Regions from separate parts of the Paenibacillus thiaminolyticus genome, predicted to be linked through region 2. Evidence: a T-box and tRNA genes for the amino acid it is inferred to sense, from the RefSeq annotation. Region 2 holds a T-box; the other holds one or more tRNA genes.
The links. A T-box is a leader RNA that pairs with one kind of tRNA and senses whether it is charged. The one in region 2 lies ahead of FLT43_RS02350 (alanine--tRNA ligase), so its partner is inferred to be a tRNA-Ala.

Region 1 (4,000 bases), 1.3 Mb from region 2:
CGCAGGATGACATAATCCGGTTCGCGATCCGCTCCAGCCAGGCCGAAGTAGGCAAAGTTCACATCCTCATGCCTTAATCCGGCCGAAGCAAGCGCGGCTTCACAGGCGGAACGAACATTGCGGGCGGCCCCATTACGGTCAATCTGATGATTCCCGTTGCCGGATAGGCCGGTGCCCAGCACGTTCCCTTCCGCATCGATCAGCAAGGCGTGCGTCTTGCTCCCTCCTGCGTCGACTCCTAAGTAGATGCCCATCGGTTTCTCTCCCATTCATCTGCAAATGCACCCCTCCGCACCTTCACGTGCGAATACATCATCTGTGCTATATCCCTACCTTACAATTTGTTTTATCCCATTAACTACTACTAACCTCGTGAAAACTAATATGATCTTACTGTTTTTTCTTCGTTCGCTGATTGCGGATCTCGCTGGGCGACACACCGAATAGCTGCCGGAACAGACGATTGAAATTCGATAAGTTGCGAAAGCCGCATTCTGATGCAATATCAATAATTTTCTCATCCGATGATTCCAATAAATGAACCGCTTGGGTCAGCCGTAGTTGGATAAGATAATCAAGCGGCGACGTGCCGACCGCCTGCTGGAACAAAGCGCTGAACCGGGACGGGCTCAAATGGGTCAGCTCGGCTAATTCCTTCAGCGTCCACGGGTAAGCCAGATTGAGCTCCATCGTTAAAATAAGCTCCTTCAGCGCATGGATTCCTCGGTGCTTCACCGGCGCCGCCTCCCCTTCCGCGAGAGCGCCGTGCCGGTTGACGAGGGCGAGAAAGCGGGTCAATTGCGCTCGGATGACGGATGCGTAAGATGGAGCCCTCACTTCCATCTCCTCCTTCATATTGAGGAGGATTGCGATCAATTCATCGTATGCCGGCATGTCCCGATTGACCAGGTTGGTGAACTGTATGCCCTGTTCCCGGAACGGGCGAAGCAAGTCATGGTCATAACGCATCTCCATGGCCAGCATCCCGGGATCGAACATATGAACGTCAATGACCAGATGATCCGTCTCAAAGGCGCGATGCAGGTCCTGTCCATTGATGAGGATAATATCTCCCGCCTGAAGCTGATACTTTATACCATTGATCACACAAAATCCTGTCCCGCCCCGGATATAATTAATCTCCAATTCGCGATGCCAATGGAGCCGTTGAAAGCTTGGACTCACGCCTTCCGTCGTCGATACGAGGTACGGCATGGGCGTAGGCCAGCACACCGGATCAGGCATGATGGCCTTCGGCTTTTCCTGGGGTTCCGTATATACATTCCGATCCATTCAAGCTTCACCTCTCAATGGAAACGTTCTCTTTCTATTACAACAAAAAAAAGGAAATTCCGCAAAGAAAAACATTTCGCGTCCTGTACACAAATAAATTGACAAAGACAATAAAAAGACATTAAGATGTAAAATGCAAAAAACTAAAGGGAGCAGGTGACCTACCCGTGAACTACCAACCGATTGTAAAGGAAAAGACGTTAATTGAGCGCAACGATGAAGACAACCTGTATCAAGTCAAAGTGAAATTGCAGGATGGCACTCAATGCCGCGTCATCTACAACAAAGGAGCAATTACCATCAGCCGCTTGCTCTCCATTCCTTGTCCCGTATGCAGAAAAGACTTCATTTGCTTATGTCTGAACCGCTTCGCGGAACAAATTGACAGCCAAGTCCATCTATCCGACATGCTCGCTGAGTAAATGAAATAAATCCTGTTGCAATTCGAGACATGTGGTGGTATAATGTAACAGGTAACGGGGCATTAGTTCAGGGGGAGAACGCTTCACTGGCAGTGAAGAGGTCAGCGGTTCGAATCCGCTATGCTCCACCATCATAGCTACACTCGAGAACATCTGGATGAAGATGTTCTTTTTGTTTTGTCTACACAAAAGAACCCGCAAGGGTTCTAAGATGCGGGTTCTTCATGAGTGCTCCCCTAATGAATTTTTGGACAGCAAGTGAGTCAGTTCCTTCATGAACATATTGATATCCTTGAATTGGCGGTAGACGGAAGCAAATCGCACATATGCCACCTCATCGACCGGATACAATTGCTCCATCACCCGCTCGCCGATAATGCGGCTCTCTACTTCGGCATGAGCGGTATTCCGGAGCTGCTTCTCCACTTCGGACGCTATCATCTCCAGCCGTTCTACCGAGACCGGCCTTTTCTCACAAGCCCGAATCAGGCCTCGCAGCATCTTGTCGCGGCTGAACTCCTCGCGGCTTCCATCCTTCTTAATGACAATAAGCGGCGTCTCCTCCACCATTTCGAAGGTCGTGAACCGGCGGCTGCACAGCTCACACTCCCTTCTCCTCCGGATGGATTTATTATCATTCGCAGGCCGGGAATCCAGCACTTTCGTTCCAAGATGGGCACAAAAAGGACATTTCAAATGGTGTTCCTCCTTTCTTCCCGATCTAACTCGGATGTTATAGAAAATACCAGTCGTTACCTGTAATGAACTTAGCGAGAATGCACACAATACAATTACCAACCGCAAGGAGGTGAATAGATATGAGCCAAAACAACCGTTCCAGCAACAACCTGGTTGTACCTCAAGCAACTGCAGCTCTCGAGCAAATGAAGTTCGAGATCGCTCAAGAATTGGGCATTGCCATTCCGCAAGACGGATACTATGGCAACATGGCAACCCGTGACACCGGCTCGATCGGGGGATACATCACGAAGCGCCTGGTACAAATCGCGGAGCAACAACTAGCAGGTCAATTCAAATAAGGCATTGCGAGCATCGGAGCAAGCCGGTAACCCGGCTTGTCCGATGCTTATTCATTTGATCCCATAGACATCCTTATACTTATCATAATAATGGATCACGCGCTGTACGTACAGCTTCGTTTCCCCATATGGAATCTGCTGCTTCACGGTCTCGAACCGTCCGTCCCACGTCTTGTTGCGGAGCCATTTGCTCACATTGCCCGGACCGGCGTTGTATGCAGCGATCGCCGCAATCCAGTTCCCATTGAACTGCTTATGCAGCGATTGCAAGTACCAGGTTCCGATATGAATGTTCGGATCAATCTCGTACTTCAATTCCTCCATCGTCCAATGCGAATCAAGCTTGAGCTGATCCATCGCCCATGAGGCCGTCTCCGGCATCAGCTGCATGACTCCAATGGCGCCCTTCCTGGACTCTTGTCCAGCCTGGTAATTCGTCTCTACCCGAATGATGGCCGCGACGAGCAGCGGATCAATCTGGTACTTACCCGCATGCTTCCGAATCTCATCCTCATATGGAATCGGATACATCCAGCGGCCCAGCCATTGCGATTGTACGAATATGATAAATAGAAACCCGAGAAAGAGGACGAGCAAAAAACGTTTTTTCCGCATCAGATTCATGATTCGGTTCATAGCAAGCCTTTCTGAAGCCAGAACTGTTCAACCTGCTGCCGAGTCTCTTCCATTCCCTTGCTGTTGTCGATGACGTAATCCGCCCGTTCCCGCTTCTTCTCAATATCCCACTGGGAGAGAAGCCGCTCGGACGCTTCCGCTTCAGTTAAGCCGTCCCGCCGCATCAAGCGCTCCAATTGGATCGCTCGCGGGACGTAGACGACCACGATCTCCTCGAACCGATCAGTCAAGCCGGACTCGTATAGCAGCGGCACATCCACCACGACTAGCGATTGCGGATGCTCCTCCTCAAGCCGGCGCATCTGCGTCATCATCTCCTGCCGGATGGCGGGGTGGGTAATCTCCTCAAGCGCCTTCCGCTTGGCGGCATCGGAAAATACAACGTTTCCAAGCCGCTTGCGATCAAGCGATCCGTCCGGCAACAGCATGTCCGCTCCGAACCGGTCAGCGATCTGATCTAACGCGGGACTGCCAGGAAGCACGATCTCCCTGGCAATCCGGTCAGCATCAACAAGCAGAGCGCCCCGTTCCACGAGCAGACGGGAGACGGTGCTTTTCCCCGACGCAATGCCGCCGGTTAATCCGATGTTCATGCCTTCACCTCATTTA
Region 2 (4,000 bases):
TCACATACTTTTCCACCTCAGCTATTTGCTCTGGCGTAAGTTTTTCATCATGGTTGAAGTCAAACCGTAATCGTTCTGAAGTAATATTACTTCCTTGTTGATGAACATGATCACCTAAAACTTCCCTTAAACCAGCAAGTAATAAATGAGATACCGTGTGCAGCGCTGTTGTTTCTGTTGAATGTTCAGCTAATCCACCTTTAAATTTACCCGCAGAAGCAGTTCTGCTCTTTTCAGCATGTTTCTTTGCCGCCTCTATATAAGACGCCTTGTCCTCCATGCTATATCCACTTTCAGTTAGAAACTCTTCCGTCAACTCCAAGGGAAACCCATATGTTTCGTAAAAATAAAAGGCATCTGCACCTGTAACTTTACCCTTATTCTTAAGATGTTTTTGTATTTCAAATTCTCCTTGCTGTAAAGTTCTATAGAAAAGATTTTCTTCCTTATTTACTATTTCGATAACTTTCTTTTTATTACCGATCAAATCTTCATAAGCTGTTGCTTCATCTATATAAACTTCAGACAACTCACCCACAAAACTTCCTTGTATACCTATTTTTTTACCTGCACGAATCGCCCTTCTTAATAACCTTCTTGTTATATACCCTGCATCACTATTAGCTGGCTCCGCACCATCATTAATTAGAAAAGTAGCCGCTCTCACATGATCAAGTATGATTCTAAATGACTTTAAATCGTCAGTATATTGTTTACCACTTAACTCCATCAATTTTTTCTTGGGATTAAGGAAGAAAACCGTATTATAAATATCCTTGTCACCATTAAGGGCTGTTGCAACCCTTTCTAATCCGCCTCCATAATCAATATTGGGATTTTGCATTTTTACAAATCCTGTGTCTTCTTTTTTGTAACACATAAATACGTTGTTCCCAATTTCTAAAAACCTCTCGCTTACAGAAGCAGGATGATCCAGTGAATCACCGCCTGGTTCAAGATCATAGAACATTTCACTATCAGGCCCACCCGGTTCACCAACAGGCATATCCAATGGACTTCCGGCTCGACTCCACCAATTTTCTTTTTCATCGTATAGAAATATTTTTCCACCCCTGGATGCTCCATATTGATAGGGATCATCTTCAATGATAGGTTCTATACCAACTGATTTAAATTTTTCTGACCAGATTTGAATGGCTTCCGTATCTTTCTGTATATTCAAATCATCACTTCCTATAAAAGCACTGATATACAGCCTGCCAGGATCAATTCCTAATTCGATAATATGCCAATTCCAAATGGCATCGATTTGCTTTTTCTTATAGTTATTTTCATTTGCTTTAAACTCCCATCGACCTATCATTTCAAAAAATGTCAGATGCGACGTATCTCCTACTTCATCAATATCCACTGTCCTTAAACACTTCTGAATATTAGCAATCTCATTACCTATCGGATGCTTTTCCCCCAATAAATATGGAACCATAGGTTGCATTCCACTTCCTGTAAACAACGTTGAGGGATCATTTTCTGGTAACAAGCTAGAAGAGGGCACTTGGCTAGCCCCTATTCCTTTCATAAAATCAATATATGATTTTCTTAACTCATCTGGTGTCATTTTCACCATGCTCAATACCTCCATTTCAATTATTATTTATTCTCGGAAAATTATTTTGCAGATATTCAAACGAGAAGAAATAAAACAAAAAAGCCCTAAGCTGACATATTTCTTGTCAACTTAGGGCGAACTATTATGTCCGTGTTACCACCTAATTTCAGATTTCTCTGCACTCTATCAATACGGGATATCTCCGATATTGTTTCCTGAATAACGGTGGAACTCCGTTGAAGCCTACTAAGATTCCTCTGTTCGGTTCACAGCTCCGAGACTGCTTCACTATTAGATCAATGAAGATTCGCACCAACCATCTTCTCTCTGTGAGATCCCTAATACCTACTATTTCTCATCATAGCCTTTTCGTTTTAAGTTAAACCAATGTTATCACACTCAACTTGCTCCGTCAATTTAATTCCACTGTTTTTTATAAGGTATAAGTCTGTCGATTCTACCATCAGCTTTGGCAATTCGGTTGCTTCGCATCCTCTGACTTTAGCCAAATTATTTTGAAGGCTATTGCTTGTTAAAGAGATAGAGATAGGATTCATTCGTTGATAAACTTCTCAAATTGACTTTTCAGCCAATGCTGATTCTGATATGCAATATACTGTTCCATCAGAATCAGTAGATCAACCAATTCTGGCTTTGTTAACTGCATATAACGCTGTCTGACTCGATCTATGTCGCGATCCTGTTTTATGTGCTTGAAAGCATCCAGATCATTATCTAAGGGCTTAGATGACCTTTTACGCGGATTATAAACCTTGGTTGTTCTATACTGAAGAAAATGATTATGAAGTTCTTGGTTCTTACGAATTGTGTTTTGGTGGATACCTATTCCTTCTGGATCAATAACCTTTGATTTGTCCGAAACAGTTCGGTAAGGAGGTGATACGGATTTCCGGCGCATATGTCTCATCCCTTTGAGATTTCTCTATCAGTTGTATTTCCTTAAGTTCGTTTTTAGCTCTATTTTTTGCGATCTTCATTTTCTTTGCTTCAAGGAGTAGACCCAACTGCTCAAATCGTTTTTCACTCTCCTCCGCCCAATTATAAAAGGCGGCTATTTCGTCTTTAAATTCCGGACGCGGAACTTTTGCTCCACATCCGACACAAGCCATTTTAGTCGGGCATACAGAGTCAATAGTACATATACCTCCCACTACCTTTGACATGGTACCTTTTCGCGGTAATCTTCATAAATCTCTTTAAGCTCTTCCGGTCCCCTAAGAATCCCCTTTTGGATATCGAAATATGAAATCCAGTTTTCGTGAAGCGAGTTTATTGATTCGGAAACCTGTTGAGCTGTGGGTGCAGAATAGTATGAAGTCACCTCAATGTCCTTTTGATGGAGCAGCGTTTTCACAATGTCGACCGGTATTTTTTCCGTTTGAACCGCATGTGTCGCAAATGCATGTCTCAACAGATGAGCTTTCAAAACAACTTGATTGCCTTCTGCAGATTGAATCACAATACCATGCAAAAGAAAACGAAGGATCGCATTAAGTGTTATAACGTTAACGTGTCTCGACTGGTACTGAAAAATATATCTCTTCGGTGGCAATAGATGTTTTCTGCTATCAACATCATACTCGACCTCTGGTAATGAAATTCTATTGGAAGTGCCAATCGCTGCTCTCTAACGTTCATAATGGCCGTACGGTAAGCTTCACGCAGCCGGCACTTGATTCCATCTAAGATGCCCCTCTGCCCTTATTTCAGGTAATAACGGAGTTACAGCCGAAGTGTCTTCTTTTCGCTTGGTTTTTGCATTAGTAATGGCCTTTGTACGAACGCTAAAATCTCTATTGTCATAAGGAAAAATGATTGAACAAATCCCGAAATCGAGCATTCAGAGAACTCGTGATATTCATAATCGATTGTGGTGTTAAATTTCGGTCGGACAAACATATAAGCGCTAATGCAAAATGGTTTGCCCACGGATGACCTGCACATTGCCGAACAAAATATTTGATATTTTTCTCCTTAACTTTATCCCAGTAGTAATCTCCGTTTGGATCAGACAAAAGTAACAGTTCCTCCGATACTTTACCGCTAAGAAGGGCTCCCCAGGTTTTGTCTTGGATTTCCTCTTGTAATTGCACTGCTGTAGACACTACGGTTCCATCCCTTCAGATCACTGAGCGCTTCTTAGCTGATTTGAAGTACTCTTTCTCGCGTTGCATGTAGCTTTCCTGAAGCTTCTCATGCAAATCTCGGAATTTCTGTTCATCGTAATAATGCTCATACACGCTTAATAATGTCTCTGGGTCTCGCCATTTCATATATTCAATAAGCTGCTTCTTCTTGTCTTCGATTTGGGCAGTTGTTTCAGATTGCTCATAAATGCCGCGCAACATGGAGGTCACAAACCAGTGCCTTGCTTTATGTGGATTTAGTTTTATCCCGGCATTTAACGGT

Region 1: it encodes a tRNA-Ala, which carries the amino acid that the T-box ahead of FLT43_RS02350 (alanine--tRNA ligase) is inferred to sense. The anticodon was not compared.

The regions. Positions count from the first base shown of each region.
Region 1 covers NZ_CP041405.1:1,871,808-1,875,807, forward strand. Annotated here, with positions in the region: gene FLT43_RS08475 (N-acetylglucosamine kinase) at 1-254, opposite strand, end outside; gene FLT43_RS08480 (AraC family transcriptional regulator) at 391-1,293, opposite strand; gene FLT43_RS08485 (hypothetical protein) at 1,461-1,715, shown strand; tRNA gene FLT43_RS08490 (tRNA-Ala) at 1,772-1,846, shown strand; gene nrdR (transcriptional regulator NrdR) at 1,938-2,411, opposite strand; gene FLT43_RS08500 (alpha/beta-type small acid-soluble spore protein) at 2,534-2,755, shown strand; gene FLT43_RS08505 (lytic transglycosylase domain-containing protein) at 2,807-3,391, opposite strand; gene coaE (dephospho-CoA kinase) at 3,388-3,984, opposite strand.
Region 2 covers NZ_CP041405.1:543,958-547,957, reverse strand. Annotated here, with positions in the region: gene FLT43_RS02350 (alanine--tRNA ligase) at 1-1,588, opposite strand, end outside; T-box leader at 1,698-1,941, opposite strand; gene FLT43_RS02345 (hypothetical protein) at 2,428-2,754, opposite strand; gene FLT43_RS29175 (hypothetical protein) at 2,834-3,085, shown strand; gene FLT43_RS02335 (hypothetical protein) at 3,391-3,696, opposite strand; gene FLT43_RS02330 (hypothetical protein) at 3,712-3,948, opposite strand.